3 regions of the Granulicella sibirica genome follow, and region 2 is predicted to be linked to each of the others. Evidence: riboswitches for the same ligand, from Rfam matches in the RefSeq annotation. Region 2 holds a riboswitch; each other region holds the start of a gene.
The links. A riboswitch is a leader RNA that binds a small molecule or an ion and turns the genes downstream of it on or off. The one in region 2 is predicted to bind cobalamin.
Positions count from the first base shown of each region.

Region 1: it holds a riboswitch for cobalamin, as region 2 does, so the genes downstream of both, cobU (bifunctional adenosylcobinamide kinase/adenosylcobinamide-phosphate guanylyltransferase) here and GRAN_RS06635 (ribonucleoside-diphosphate reductase subunit alpha) in region 2, are expected to answer to the same signal.
Region 3: it holds a riboswitch for cobalamin, as region 2 does, so the genes downstream of both, GRAN_RS00995 (TonB-dependent receptor) here and GRAN_RS06635 (ribonucleoside-diphosphate reductase subunit alpha) in region 2, are expected to answer to the same signal.

Region 1 covers NZ_RDSM01000001.1:247,685-252,679, reverse strand. The annotation lists gene GRAN_RS01025 (TolC family protein) at 1-272, shown strand, start outside; gene GRAN_RS01020 (sigma-54-dependent transcriptional regulator) at 292-1,695, shown strand; gene GRAN_RS01015 (sensor histidine kinase) at 1,685-3,043, shown strand; cobalamin riboswitch at 3,058-3,232, shown strand; gene cobU (bifunctional adenosylcobinamide kinase/adenosylcobinamide-phosphate guanylyltransferase) at 3,384-3,959, shown strand; gene GRAN_RS01005 (cobyrinic acid a,c-diamide synthase CobB) at 3,956-4,995, shown strand, end outside.
Region 2 covers NZ_RDSM01000001.1:1,579,277-1,584,271, forward strand. The annotation lists gene GRAN_RS06630 (ribonucleotide-diphosphate reductase subunit beta) at 1-474, opposite strand, end outside; gene GRAN_RS06635 (ribonucleoside-diphosphate reductase subunit alpha) at 492-3,350, opposite strand; cobalamin riboswitch at 3,457-3,648, opposite strand; gene GRAN_RS06640 (heparan-alpha-glucosaminide N-acetyltransferase domain-containing protein) at 3,938-4,995, shown strand, end outside.
Region 3 covers NZ_RDSM01000001.1:242,606-247,600, forward strand. The annotation lists gene GRAN_RS00985 (ABC transporter ATP-binding protein) at 1-130, opposite strand, end outside; gene GRAN_RS00990 (FecCD family ABC transporter permease) at 127-1,218, opposite strand; gene GRAN_RS00995 (TonB-dependent receptor) at 1,203-3,689, opposite strand; cobalamin riboswitch at 3,702-3,875, opposite strand; gene GRAN_RS01000 (ABC transporter substrate-binding protein) at 3,898-4,758, opposite strand; gene GRAN_RS01005 (cobyrinic acid a,c-diamide synthase CobB) at 4,755-4,995, opposite strand, start outside.

The DNA of each region.
Region 1 (4,995 bases), 1.3 Mb from region 2:
CCCGCGTCCTCTCCGCGCGCAAGGCCCGCGATCTCGCCGAGAAGACCTTCAACATCACTACAAAGGAACAGGAACTTGGCGCCGGTTCTCAACTCCAGACCCTTACCGCCCGTCGCGACTTCGACGCCGCCGAGAGTACCCTTGTGGCTGCGATGACCGCATACCAGAAAGCTAAAATCGAACTGGACCGATCCATCGGCACCACGCTCGAACAGAATGCCATCTCCATCGATTCGGCCAGAACAGGTGTGGTCGCCAGTGCAGCAAACTGAAAGCAGCAGGGAGTCGCGTATGGCGGAGAGATCGGGCAACGGAGCAGGAAAGGCAAACGGGGATAGCCGCCTCCTCGTCGCCGACGACCATCCCCACGTTCTCGAAGCCCTAGAGCTCCTCCTCAAGCCCGAGGGCTACGGCCTCAAGTGTGTCCGCACCCCCGCGCTCGTACTCGAAGCGCTCCAGTTTGAAAGCTTCGACGGCATCCTCCTCGATCTCAACTACTCTCGCGACACCACCAGCGGCCAGGAGGGTCTCGATCTCGTCTCGAAGGTCCACGCCCTCGAACCCCAAGTTCCCATCATCGTTATGACCGCCTGGGGAAACATCGACCTCGCCGTCGAAGCCATGCGCCGCGGCGCCACCGACTTCATCCAGAAGCCGTGGGAGAACGCCCGGCTCCTCACCGTCCTCAACACCCAGGTCGAGCTCTACCGCAGCCAGAAGCAGTCCCGCCGCCTCGAAGCCGAGAACCAGATGCTCCGCATGGCCCGCACCGACGGCGTCCCCGAGATGATCGCAAGCGCGCCCGCCATGCGTCCCGTCGTCGAGCTCATCTCCCGCATCGGCCCATCGGACGCCAACGTCCTCATCACCGGCGAGCACGGCACCGGCAAGGAGGTCGTCGCCCAGACCCTCCACCGTGTATCCTCCCGCGCCGCCCGCTCGCTCGTCGCCGTCAACACCGGCGCGCTCTCCGAAGGCACCTTCGAGAGCGAGATGTTCGGCCACGTCAAGGGTGCCTTCACCGACGCCAAAACCGACCGCATGGGCCGCTTCGAGCTCGCCGACAACGGCACCCTCTTCCTCGACGAGATCGCCAACATCCCTATCCGCCAGCAGGCCAAGCTCCTCCGCGTCCTCGAAACCGGCGAGCTCGAACGCGTCGGCTCATCCCGTACCCGCGCCGTAAGCGTCCGCGTCCTGTCCGCAACCAACGCCGACCTCCGCGCCGCCGTCACCGCCCGCGAGTTCCGCGAAGACCTCCTCTTCCGCCTCAACACCGTCGAGATCCGCCTTCCCGCCCTCCGCGAGCGTCGCGAAGACATTCCCGCGCTGGCCGGACACTTCCTCTCCCGTTACGCCACCCGCTACCGTAAGGCCCTGCGCGGCGTCGAACCCGCCGCCCTCCACGCCATGATGCAGTACGCGTGGCCCGGCAACGTCCGCGAGCTCGACCACACCATGGAGCGCGCCGTCCTGATGGCCAGAGGAACCGAGGTTGAAGTCAGCGACCTGGGCCTCAACCCGCAAAAAGCAGGAACCCCCGCCGGCCTCGACGAGATGAGCCTCGAAGCCGTCGAGAGCCTGCTCATCCGCAAGGCTCTCGGCCGCGCCGGTGGCAACGTCAGCCACGCCGCCGACGCTCTCGGTCTCAGCCGGGGAGCCCTCTACCGCCGAATCGAAAAGTATGGCCTCTAGCCGCCGCCGGGTAGCCCTCGGTCCACGCGGCAAGCGCCTCAGCTTCGAACGTCGTCTCCGCCAGAAGCTCTGGCTCATGGGCGTCCCCGCCTTCCTCCTCTGCTTCTTCTTCCTCCGCTCCGAAGGCATCGCGGCTTTGCTCGCCGTCCTGGCCACCGTCGCGCTTGGCTGGGCGCTGGTCGTCTCGCTCGTCATGGAGTCCATCAGCCGCCCGCTCCAGACCCTCGCCAACGTCATCGCCGCCCTCCGCGAGGACGACTTCTCCTTCCGCGCCCGTGGCGGCCGTCGTAACGACGCCATCGGCGACCTCGCCATCGAGGTCAATGCTCTGGCCTCCATGCTCCAGGCCCAGCGCGGCAGCGCCCTCGACGCCGTCGCCCTCGCCGAGCGCGTCATGAGCGCCATGCAGACTCCCGTCCTCGCCTTCGATGGCAACGGCCGCGTCCAGATGCTCAACAACGCCGCCGAGCGCGTCTTCGGCCTGCGCATGGGTGAAGCCGTCGGCCGCCGGGGCGTCGATCTCGGCCTCGACAGCCTCCTCCTGCCAGCCGAAGAGGAGTCCATCACCCTCGGCAGCAGCACCACCGGAGCCCGCTGGGTCGTCAACCGAACCAGCTTCCGCATGCGCGGCATCCCGCACATCCTCGTCGTGCTCTCGGAAGTCAGCTCCGCCCTCCGCGAAGAGGAGCGCAACGCCTGGCGTCGCCTCGTACGCGTCATGGGCCACGAGATCAACAACTCCCTCACCCCCATCAAGTCCATCGCCGGGAGTCTCCGCGCGCGCCTCGCCAAATCGAGCGACCCCGGCCTCGAAGACCTCGAACGCGGCCTCGGCGTGATCGAAAACCGCGCCGAATCCCTCAACCGCTTTCTCCAGGCCTACCGTCAACTCTCCGGCCTGCCAAAGCCCCGCCTCAAGCGCATCTCCGTGGCCCTCCTCGTCGAGCGCGTCGCCCACCTTGAGCACGGCATGAAGGTTCAGATCGACCCCGGCCCCGAGGTCTTCCTGTTCATCGACGAGGACCAGGTTCAGCAGGCCCTCATCAACCTCGTCAAGAACGCCGTCGAAGCCTCGATTGGTCCTGACATGGGCGCGCGCAAGCCCATCGTCTGCGTCGGCTGGCAGGTCGAACGCGGAGCCGTCTCCATCTATGTGGTCGACAACGGCCCCGGCATCACCAACCCCGACAATCTCTTCGTGCCCTTCTACACCACCAAGCCCGAGGGCACGGGCATCGGCCTCGCCCTCGCCCTCCAGATCGCCGAGGGCCACCAAGGCACCGTCCGCCTCTCCAACCGCGAGGACGAGCCCGGCTGCCGCGCCGAACTTCGCCTTCCCGCCGCCTGACGCCGCACTCCCGCTATACTTGCAAAGTATTCGGTTTCGGGAAGACGGTGAGACTCCGTCGCTACCCAGTAACTGTATGTGCGGAGAGTCCGGCAAGTAATTGAAGCCACTGGGGCAAACGACCCTGGGAAGGCGAGCCGGATTCAGCGAAGCACAAGTCAGGATACCGGCCGCGTACCAATCTGGGCTTGATTCGGCTTCTAGGGAGAGCTGGAGAGCATATCGGTGTCGTCGCGATCAAGCGATCCACGCCGTGTCCGCTGCCTAAATCCAAATCCCGCCCGATGTAGACGCCCTCGTGCTCCTGCATCGAGCGAAATGGTATTCACCAGTGCGAAGCGTGCAGGACTCGTCTTCTCACAACCGTCAGGGCAGCGTCACGCTTGTTCTCGGCGGCGTCCGCAGTGGCAAGAGCCGCTACGCCCAGCGCCTCGCCGGGCATCTCGACGAAGGCCGCACCCCCGTCGTCTTCGTCGCCACCGCATCCGCGGTCGACGACGAGATGCGCCGCAAGATCGACCGCCACCGCGAAGACCGCCCCACCCACTGGCGCACCATCGAAGAGCCCCTCGAACTCGCTCGCGTCATCACCGAAACCGAAGCCGACATCCTCCTCATCGACTGCCTCACCATCTTCGCCGCCAGCCTGATGGACGCCGGCACAGAAGACGTCCGCGATGCCACGGAACCTCGGATTGAGGCTCTCATCGAAGCCCTCGCCAACGCCCCCTGCCGCGTCATCCTCGTCTCGAACGAGGTCGGCAGCGGCGTCGTCCCCGCCTACCCCATGGGCCGCCGCTACCGTGATCTTCTCGGCGAGATCAACCAGCGCGTAGCCCGCATCGCCGACGATGTCATCCTCATGGTCGCCGGTCTTCCCCTCGCCCTCAAGGGCCACATCGAGGTGATGGGATGAAAGGCTTCCTTGTAGCCGGAACCGCCAGCGGCGTCGGCAAGACCACCGTTACCCTCGCCCTCATCGCCGCCACGCGCCAGCGCGGCCTCGTCGTCCAACCCTTCAAGGGAGGTCCCGACTTCCTCGATACCACCCATCACACCCGCATCTCCGGCAGCACCTCCCGCAACCTCGACACCTGGATGCTCACCCCCGAGGCAAACCGCGCCGTCCTCTCCGAAGCGAGCGCGGGAGCCGACGCCGTCATCGTCGAGGGCATGATGGGTCTCTTCGACGGGAAAGATGGTCTCACCGAGACCGGCAGCAGCGCCGAGATCGCCAAACTCCTAGGCCTCCCCGTCATCCTCGTCCTCGACGCATCGAAGAGCGCCCGCAGCATAGCCGCCGTCGTCCTTGGCTTCGAGTCCTTCGATCTCACCCTCAACCTGGCCGGCGTCATCCTCAACCGCGCAGCTAGCGAGCGCCACTACCAGATGCTCTCCACCGCGATCGCCGCCTCCTGCCGCACCCCGGTCTTAGGCTGGCTTCCCCGCGACCCAGCCATCACGATCCCCGAGCGCCACCTCGGTCTGCACGCGGCCTCTGAAGCTCCAGCAACGGAAGTGCTGAGCCTCTTTGCCGAAGCAGCAGAAGCGCACCTCGAACTTGACCGAATCCTGGCTCTCGAGTTTCCGCTCGAAGCTCGGCAGTCTACGTCATCTGAGACCAAAACAGACCCAATCCGAATCGGCGTAGCCCGCGACGACGCCTTCAGCTTCTACTACGAAGACAACCTCGACCTCCTCCGCAACGCGGGCGCAACAATCATCTCCTTCAGCCCCCTGCACGATCCTCATCTCCCAGAAGACCTGGACGCCCTCTACTTAGGCGGAGGCTACCCCGAACTCCACGCCGAAGCCCTGAGCGCCAACACATCCATGCACGAAAACCTCCGAACCTTCGCCGCGCAAGGCCGCCCTATCTACGCCGAATGCGGAGGCATGATCTACCTCGGCCGCACCCTCACCACAACCGACGGCGAGCCACACGCCATGGC
Region 2 (4,995 bases):
CGTATGCACCGCCTCTTCAAATGCCTGCCGAAGCAGATACTGCCGGCATTCAGGATTCGTCAGATGCCTGTAGATTGCGAGCACTATGTTATTCGCAACTAATGACTCCGAAGCAGCAAAGAAGCCAAGGTTCCGCTTGATCGCGCGCCGCTCATCGGGGGTAAGTCCGTTCGGACTCTTCCAGAGAGCGATATCCGCCTGCATCGAAACCTCGGTGGGCATCCAGTGGTTATTGCAGCCCGAGAGGTACTTCTCCCAGGCCCACTTATACTTCAACGGAAGAAGCTGGTTCACATCGGCGCGACAGTTGATCATTGCCTTATCATCGACGCGAACCCGCGTTCCATTGCGATCGATAGCCGTCTCACTTATAGGCGCAACATAAGACTCAAGGCCGACGACTGGCTTCTCTGCAACTGCCGGCATTACACTTATCTTCTCTACTTCGACTTCTTCGTCAGACCAGGTCAACATCGTAACTCCTTCTCTGCCTACTGGCAGGCCTCGCAGGTTGGGTCGGACATATCGCAGACAACACCAGCCGGTGCGGTTGTCACGGCAACGGCGTTCAGCTTGCCATCTGTCCGCTTCACCGTCGATTTCTCAACATGCGTTGCCGAACGCGAGCGCAGATAGTAGGTAGTCTTCAACCCTGCGTGCCACGCCTCACGATAAAGAGCATCGAGCTTCCGTCCGCTCGGCTGATCGATATACAGGTTCAGAGACTGCGCCTGGTCGATCCACTTCTGCCGGCAGGCTGCGGCCTGGATCAGCCACGTAGCTTCCACTTCGAACGAAGTGGCGTAAAGCCGCTTCAGTTCTTCCGGCACACGGTCAATCGACCCAAGCGAACCATCGAAGTACTTCAGGTCGGAGATCATGACTTCGTCCCACAGCCCAAGCCCCTTCAGGTCGTTTACCAGGGAAGCGTTCACGACCGTGAAGTCTCCGCTCATATTCGATTTCACGAAGAGGTTCTGATAAGTGGGCTCGATCGACTGGGTTACTCCGCAGATATTCGAGATAGTAGCCGTCGGCGCAATGGCAAGTGTGTTGGAGTTACGCATGCCGCTCTTCTGCACCCTGACGCGCAACGCTCCCCAGTCCAGCGTCGACGTTTGGGTCATCGTCATCGTATGATCCCGATGCTCCTGCAGCAGTTTCACGGAGTCGATAGGCAGGATGCCCTTTGACCACAGCGACCCGTCGAAGCTCGCATATCGTCCCCGTTCCTCAGCCAGATCGACCGAGGCCGAGATCGCCTCATAGCTGATGCACTCCATGCTCTCGTCCGCAAAGCGAACCGCCTCCGAGGAGGCAAACGGAATGCGCTGCTGATAGAGCGCGTCCTGATAACCCATAATGCCAAGGCCCACAGGCCGGTGCCGCAGGTTGGACGCGCGCGCCTCGGGTACCGTATAGAAGTTGATGTCGATCACGTTGTCGAGCATCCGCATCGCGGTACGAACCGTGCGCCGTAGCCGCGCCCGATCCAGTCCACCCTCCGTCATGTGGTTTGCAAGGTTGATCGAGCCGAGATTGCACACGGCAATCTCTTGCGCCGAAGTATTCAGCGTGATCTCCGTGCATAAGTTCGATGAATGCACCACACCCGCATGCTGTTGTGGCGAGCGAAGATTGCACGGGTCCTTGAAGGTGATCCACGGATGCCCGGTCTCGAAGATCATCGTAAGCATCTTTCGCCAAAGCTCTACTGCCTTCACCGTACGCATCACCCGAACTTCGCCACGCGCGGCCTTCGTCTCGTAGTGCGCATAGCGTTCCGCGAACGCCCGCCCGTAAAGGTCATGTAGGTCCGGCACCTCATCGGGAGAGAAGAGCGTCCACGTGCCATCCTCCTCGACCCGTTGCATGAAGAGGTCCGGCACCCAGTTCGCCGTATTCATATCGTGCGTGCGCCGGCGGTCGTCACCGGTGTTCTTGCGCAGATCGAGGAACTCCTCGATATCGATGTGCCACGTCTCGAGATAGCCGCAGACCGCGCCTTTGCGCTTGCCTCCCTGGTTCACAGCAATCGCGGTGTCGTTCGCCACCTTCAGGAAAGGAACGAGCCCCTGCGACTGACCGTTCGTGCCCTTGATATGCGAACCAAGGCCACGCACGCTGCTCCAGTCGTTGCCCAGTCCGCCCGCATACTTCGACAGCAGCGCATTATCCTTCACCGCCTTGAAGATGCCCGCAAGGTCATCCTCGATCGTCGTGAGAAAGCACGACGAAAGTTGCGGACGCAGCGTCCCACAATTGAACAGTGTCGGTGTCGAGCACATAAAGTCGAAGCTCGAGAGCAACTGGTAGAACTCGATGGCCTTCGCCTCGCGGTCGATCTCGCGAATCGCCAGTCCCATCGCTACCCGCATAAAGAACGCCTGCGGAAGCTCGAACCGAACACCGCCCTCATGCAGGAAGTAGCGGTCATACAAAGTTTGCAATCCGAGGAACTGGAAGTTGCCATCTCGGCTCGCGTCGAGCGCCGCCGCCACCCGCGACAGATCGAAAAGCCCAAGCTCCTTATCGAGAATGTCCAGCAAGATCGCCTTCCGGATATACGCCGGGAAGTAAGTGGCGTAATCGATCGTGACACTCTGCCTCATGGGAGTGACAGCCTCCGGCAGGACGAAACCCAGCGCCTCGTCGCGCAGAATGTTGATCAGCAACCTCGCACTCACGAACGCATAGTTCGGCTCCTGCTCCACCAGGGAACGCGCCGACATCGTCTGGGCAAGTCCGACCTCATGCTCCAGGATACCGTCGTACAGGTTGCGCCGAACCTCTGACATCACGGCGTCGGCGCTCACTCCGTCAAGCCCATGGCATGCCATCTCGACCTCGCGCTGCAGCCGCACCTCATCGAGAGGAACCGTCTCTCCGCTCGCCAGCCTGACCTTGAGCGCTGGAACGGACTGAATCACCACCTGGGCGCGCACCCGCCGCTGTTCCGCCCGTTCCGCGCGATAGAGCACGTAGGCTCGCGCGACCTTGTGCTCCCCTGACCGCATCAGGGCAAGCTCCACCTGGTCCTGGATGTCCTCGATGTGCAGCGCGCGCGCCTTGTCCGCCCGGCGGCTCAGCGCTACCACAATCTGTGTGGTCAGCTCCCGCACGGCGTCATGGATGCGTCGCGATCCGGTCGCCGTCGTACCCTCGACCGCGATAAAGGCCTTGGTGATGGCATTCGAGATCTTGCTCTCGTCGAACGCAGAAAGCGAGCCATTGCGGCGGATGACCTGAAAACCCGAGAAATCAGCGACGCTGCCGCCGCTGGTTCCGGAGAGAAAGGACGTGGGGATCTGAAGCGAGGAATCAAGATGAGGAAGTGCATTGGTGGCCATGGACCGTCTCCTTGCCTCAAAGGGTTGCGAGGAAACAGGAGAAGCGTTCCAGCACGGAGAGCTGCCGCGGAACGAGTCACTGCCACCTCGCCTCCCCTCGGAGGCGCCAGCGAATATTTCTATGGCAGGTCTTCGGACTCTGCAGGTTCTGACCTACTTGCCGGACTTCCCAGGTTTGCACCCAGTGTCATCGTGGCGTTCGTACCTGCTTACCGCTGCGGGGCAGTTCCGGACTCTCACCGGATTCCCTTTTCATCTCCGGACTCACATCCGGGGAACCATGGAATGAACATCACTATATAGGCGTCCTGCGCTCTCCGCTACTAGATGTTGTGGATATCTGGACGGACCGCTCGAACCAGCCGAAATTCCACCAGTCCGTTTTGCGGCCGCACACGCTTGACAAATGCAGCCTCCAAATCACCCCAGGGAGTCCCCACCACACCGCTTACCGCAAAAAAACATGTCGCAAATCAGTTTTAGCCAGTAAAGACGCGCCCTCCACCACGTTTTCTACCGGCCCGCTAACCGCATTTACCGCACAACCCCCCACATCCTACCGTACAAAAGCGGCATACTTGAGCACAATGCAGCCCTCCAGCCAGACCACAAACAGAGTCGCCTCGATCGACATCTTCCGCGGCATCACGATGATCGTCATGATCTTCGTCAACGAGCTCGCCGAAGTGAAACACCTCCCGTACTGGACCTATCACGCCCCCGGCCGCCTCGACTACATGACCTACGTGGACATGGTTTTCCCCTTCTTTTTGTTCATCATAGGGATGTCCATGCCCCTCTCGGTCCGGGCGCGCCTCAAGCAGAACCCATCGATGCCCGCCCTATGGCTCCACATCTTCCTCCGCTCCCTTGGCCTCGTCGTCATCGGCCTTGTCCTGGCAAACGCCGACCAGGCCGGCCCAATGCTCCTCCCTGGAAGCGTCTGGGCCCTCATCGCCCTACTCGGCGCCATGCTCTACCTCAATGTCTACTCAAGTACCTCAAAATCAAAGACTTGGCTCCGCCTGCTCGGCCTCGCGCTCGTCGTCATCATGTACGCCATGTTCCGCCGCACAACCCCCAGCGGTGGAATCGGCTGGATCAACTTCTCTTACCCCGAAATCCTTGGATTGATTGGCTTTAGCTACTTCGCCACATCCCTGCTCTACGTCCCGACCCGCCGCGCTATCTGGGCGCCTGGCGCCTGGTTTGTCCTACTCGTAGCCCTGAACTCCCTCTGCTCCGCCCACATCCTCAACATCTTCAACCACATACCTCTCTACGTCTGGCCCTTCGGCAACTTCTCCATGCCCCTGAATATTATGGCCGGCATCCTCACCTCCACCATCTTCTTAGGCCCCCAATGGCCCGAGAACCGCAAGAAAATCGCATACTCCATCTCTTTCGCCCTCATCTGCCTGGTCTCCGCTTACCTACTCACCCCCCTCGGAGTCTCGAAAATCCGAGCCACCCCCACCTGGTGCCTCTATAGCACCGCAGCCAGCGTCCTCTGCTTCACCATGCTCTATTGGGTCTGTGACATGCAGAAGAAGACCGGATGGGCCTTTTTCATCAAACCCGCCGGCTCAAACGCCCTCCTAACCTACCTCCTGCCCGATCTGTGGTTCTTTCTCTTCTCCGCTTT
Region 3 (4,995 bases), 1.3 Mb from region 2:
TTTTGCCGATGCCGTTGGGGCCGATGAGGGCAGTGGCGGTTCCCTCTTCGATGGCCAAGGAGATATTGCGGAGGACTTCGCGGGCGGGGTGGGCGAAGGCTATGGTGTGGAGTTCGAGGAGGGGTGTCACAGGCCGTACTCCTGCTTACTCTTGCGAAGGAGGTAGAGGAAGAACGGACCGCCGACGAAGACCATGAGGACGCCGACGGGGAGTTCGCGGGGGGAGAGGACGGTGCGGGCGAGGGTGTCGGCGGCGACGAGGAAGATGGCTCCGGCGAGGGCGGTGACGGGGAGGAGGCGGACGTGGTCGGGGCCGAGAAGCATGCGGGCGGCGTGCGGGACGATAAGGCCGGCAAAGCCGATGAGGCCTCCGAGGGAGACGGCCACGGCGGTGAGGAGCGAGCCGGTGAGGATGATGGCGAGGCGGGAGCGTTCGATACGAAGGCCGAGCTGCTGGGCATACTCGTCGCCGAGGGCGAGGGTGTTGAGGCGGCGCATAAGGGGGATGGCGATGACGGCGGCGATGGCGAAGAGGGAGGATGTGACGGCGAGTTGGGGCCAGCCGGGTGTGCCGACGGTTCCGCGGAGCCAGGTTTCGAGGATGGCGGAGCTGCGGGCGGGGTCGGGGTCGAGAAGCTCGAAGAGGTAGGTGCTGTTCATCAGCATGGTGCTGACGGCGAAGCCTGCGAGCAGGAGGGCGACGACGTTTGTGCCTCCGGTGCCCCGGGCGAGGGTGTAGACGAGGAGCATGGTCACGACAGAGCCGGCGAAGGCGAGCAGGGCGGTCGCGCTGAAGCCCAGGAAGGCGGCCTGGGAGAAGAAGAGGATGCCGATGCAGGCTCCGACGACCGCTCCGCCGGAGGAGCCGATCACGTAAGGGTCGGCCATGGGGTTGCGGAAGAGGCCTTGAAAGAGAAGGCCGGCGGTGGCGAGGGCTGCTCCGATGAGAGCGGAGGCGAGCACGCGGGGGAGGCGGAGGTCGAAGAGGATGATGCGGTCCATCGGGGTGAGCGCCTGGTGGGCGATGAGGGCGCGCAGGGGGACGTGAACGGCTCCGGCGGCTAACGATCCGAGGATTGATGCGGCCAGGACGGCAATTAGAAGGAGGACGAGGATGGCTAGAGGGATTGGTCGGGAGGGCGTGGGGCTGCCGAGCATCGGGCGGTCGAGGCCCGATGCCGGCAGCGTGCGCGGGGTTTGGGTTACTTGAGCTTCCACGTCTCTCCCCCGAGGGTGACCCGGATGCCTGAGCGGAAGTTGAACGGGAGGGCTGGATACCCGAACGCTTCGCTATAGTGCTCGCTCAGCAGGTTCTGTATCTCAGTGTAGGCGACGAGGCGGCGCGCGACCTGGTAGCTCCCGGTGGCTTCGAGACGCTGGTAACTGCCGATGAGGTTGTGGTTAGGAAGGAGGAGCGAGTTGCCGAAGTCGGCGTCGGTGAGGAAGGTGCTGTCGTCGCGCTTGCCGACGAGGGTTCCGTTGAGCGCGGCGGAGAAGCGGCTTTGGGTGTAGGTGAGGCCGAAGTAGGCGGAGTTGCGGGCGCGGCGGAAGGGGCGTGCGCCGACCAGAGGGCCGTAGCTGCCGATGGCGATGTTGGAGAAGTTGGACGAGGTGTTGAAGACCGGGGCAAGGGCGCTGCTCGAGAAGGAGCGCTGCACGACGGCGTCGAGGAGGGTGTAGCCGCCGCGGGCGAAGAGGTGGTTGCTGAGCTTGATTTCGACCTGGGTTTCGAGGCCCTGTGCGCGGAAGGCGAGGGAGTTGACGTAGGCTCCGAACTGGGTGCCATCGACCGCAGCCTGCGGGATGCCGAAGCTCGTGAGGGCCGATTGCGAGAGGAACTCGAGGCCGTTGCCGAACTCGTTGTGGAAGTAAGTGAGGCCGACGCGGGCTTTGCCTCCGGCGAGTTCCTGGTCGATGCCGCCATCGTAGGTGCGGGAGGTCTCGGCTCCGGCGGGGCTGATGTTGTTCTGGCTGATGAGCGAGCCGCCGTCGGGAAGCGTCGAGAGCAGGCCGAAGAGCGAGTTCGCCTGCTGATAGATGCTCGGCTCCTTGATGCCCTTGCTGAAGCTGGCGTGGAGTTTCGTGCCGCTGAAGAGGCTGCTGCCGCCGGGGCGGACGAGGTAGTAGCCGAGCGAGGCGCGCGGGGTGGCGGCGAAGCCGAAGACGGCGTTCTTCTCAAGGCCGGTGCCGATGGTGAAGTAAGCGCGGTGGTCGAAGTCGCCCTGAAGCTCGAGCATGGTGCTGTAGTTGCGGCGGTCTGTGGTGTTGGGGTCGAAGCCGGTGGAGACGGTGGACCCGCGCTCGTCTTCGTACTTAAAGCCGCCGACGGCGAGCAGGTTGAAGCGCTGCGCGGAGGGGCTGGTGAGGCGGTAGTCGGTCTGGGCGTACATGAAGTCGCGCGCGGTGTGGTTGGTGGAGAAGCTGGGGTAGGTGCCGGGGTACTGGAAGATGGCCTGTCCGGAGACGGAGTAGCCGTTGGCTCCGCGAATGGTGACGGGGGCTCCGAGATAGTCGTCGATGCCGCCGAATTCGGGGTCGATCTGGGGGACGCCGGTGGGGGCGTAGTCGGAGTAGAGGAAGTTGAGGCGGAGGCTGCCGTAGCGGAGCTGGTTGTGCCAGCGGGACGTGGTCTGGCTGTTGAGGACGGCGCCGAGGTAGCGGTCCTGCTCGCTGACGTTGGCGGAGTCGGGGATGCCATAGAGAAGGATGGCGTTGGGCTGGCCGCCGGAGGTGGTGATGTGGCGGAAGTTGAAGCGGAGGTCGGTGGTGTCGTTGGGCTGATAGCCGATGTTGTCGGCGAAGGTGGCGTTGTGAAAGGCGGAGGAGGCGACGCTGTTGCCGGTGTCCTGACGGGTGAAGTCGGAGAAGTAGTCGAGCTTGCGGATGGCTCCGCCGAGGGCGGCTTCCTGACGGTAGGTTCCGAAGTTTCCGCCTTCGGCCGAGTAGTCGAGCTGGGGCAGGGGCGTTGTGCCGCGGCGTGTGGTGAGCGAGACGACGCCGGCGAGGGCGTCCGAGCCGTAGAGGGCGCTGTTGGGTTCGCGGAGGACTTCGGCGCGGGCGATGCCGGCGGTGGAGATGTTGGCGAACTCGACGGCTCCGCCGACGTCGTTGGCGGGAATGCCGTCGATGAGGACCTTGTTGGCGTCCGTGTCGCCGCCGCGAATGTAGAGGCCGCTGGTGCCGCCGGATTGGCCGGTCTGCGTGATCTGGACGCCGGGGACGTAGCGGAGTGGCTCCTGAATGTCCTGGTTGTAGGGGAAGTCTTCCCTGGTGAGGACAGTGACGGGAGCGGCCACCTGCGCGAGGGGTGTGGGCGTGCCGGTTGCGGTGACGGTAACCTCTTCCGTGGCCGTGGGGGTGGCGAGAGTGATGTCGAGGTGCGTGGGGGCGGAGTCGGGGATTGTGACTTCAGTGGTGACAAATGTGCGGGCGGTGGAGCGGAGAGCGTAGTGGCCGGTGGTTAGGACGGTGAGGTGGTACATGCCGTTGGCGTCGGACTGAGTGGTGGTGAGGACTTCGCCATCGTGGATGAGCGAGATGGTCGCGCCCTGGACCACGGCTCCGAGGGGATCCTTGACGGTTCCGTGGAGGGTGGCCTCATGCGGAGTCTGAGCGTGGCTTAATGCTGCTGCTAAAAAGAGAACGGACGGAGTTATAAGTTGGCTTAGCCGGTGGGTCGTGCGGGTCATGCTTTGTCTCCCTCGAGATGGTGAGTCAGAGCCGGTCTCCTGGCTTACGCGTCCTTGAGCCATGCTGCCTTCCCGGGCTTGTGCCCAGTGGCGTTCCACGTGAGTGCATGGCTCTCTGCGCTTACAGTTACGGGGTAGTGGCGGATTTGCACCGCGCTTCCCGACACTCTGACTTTTGGCTGACGTTGTGGGCCGATGGCTTCTCGGCTTACGGATGAAATTGTTTGGCGAGGTCTTCGAGGGCGTCGAAGGCTACGGGGCTGGCGAAGTCCATGCGCTTGTCGACATAGAAGACCTTTGCCTGGGTGACGGCGGGCATGGACTGCCAGCCGGGAAGCGTCTTTAGGAGTTCGAGGGTGACCTTGCCTCCGCGGGTGAGAAGGAGCGCGTCGGGGGCGCGGGCGATGACGGCCTCGATGCTGATGTGGGGCCACTCCTGCGGGATGTCGGCGGTGACGGAACGGGCTCCGGCGGCGGCGATCATCTCGGTGATGAAGGCTCCGTGGCCGATGGTGATGACGGGGTCGTACCAGACGGGGAGGAACACAGTGACGACAGGCTTGCCCTGCGCGCCGGCGCGTACGGCGGCGAGGCGCTGGCGGAGGCTGGCGACTTCGGCGTCGGCCTGGGGGCGGCGGTTGAGGGCGTCGCCGAGCGAGAGGATGGAGCGGAAGATACCGTCGATGCCGTGGGGGTCGATGAGGAAGATGGGTATGCCGAGCTGGCGGAACTTTTCGACGGAGCCTTCGCCGTTCTGGGTCTTCATGGCGAGGAGGAGGTCGGGGTGAAGGGAGACGATGGTCTCTAAGGACGGCGTGAGGATGGAGCCTACGGATGGTTTCTTTTTGGCTTCGGCGGGGTACTGGACGTAGTCGCTGACGGCGACGACGTCGTCTCCGGCTCCGATGGAGTAGACGGCGTCGGTGACGCTGGGGACGAGGGAGATGATGCGGTGAGGATGGTCGGGGACCTGGACGGCGCGACCGGTCTCGTCGGTGACGGTGCGGGTGGCGTGGGCCTGAAGGCTTAGTGCTAAAAGCGTAAGGAGTAGGAGGAGTTTGGTCTTCATGCGTGCACCAGGCGTGCTGTTCGTGCGGCTTCTACGAAGTGTGGGGCGATGGTTGGGTTGGCGCGGAAGTGAAGGTGGATGTAGCTAGCGAGGATGTTGCCCTGAGTGAAGCCTTCCGGCTCTTTGCGGCTAGCGAGGGAGTAGGTGACTTCGTAGCTTGTTTTCTGCGGTGCGGGAGAGGTGAGGCGGGAGTAGTGGAAACTGTGGCCTCGGATTACGGTGCCCGCTGGGCCGAGG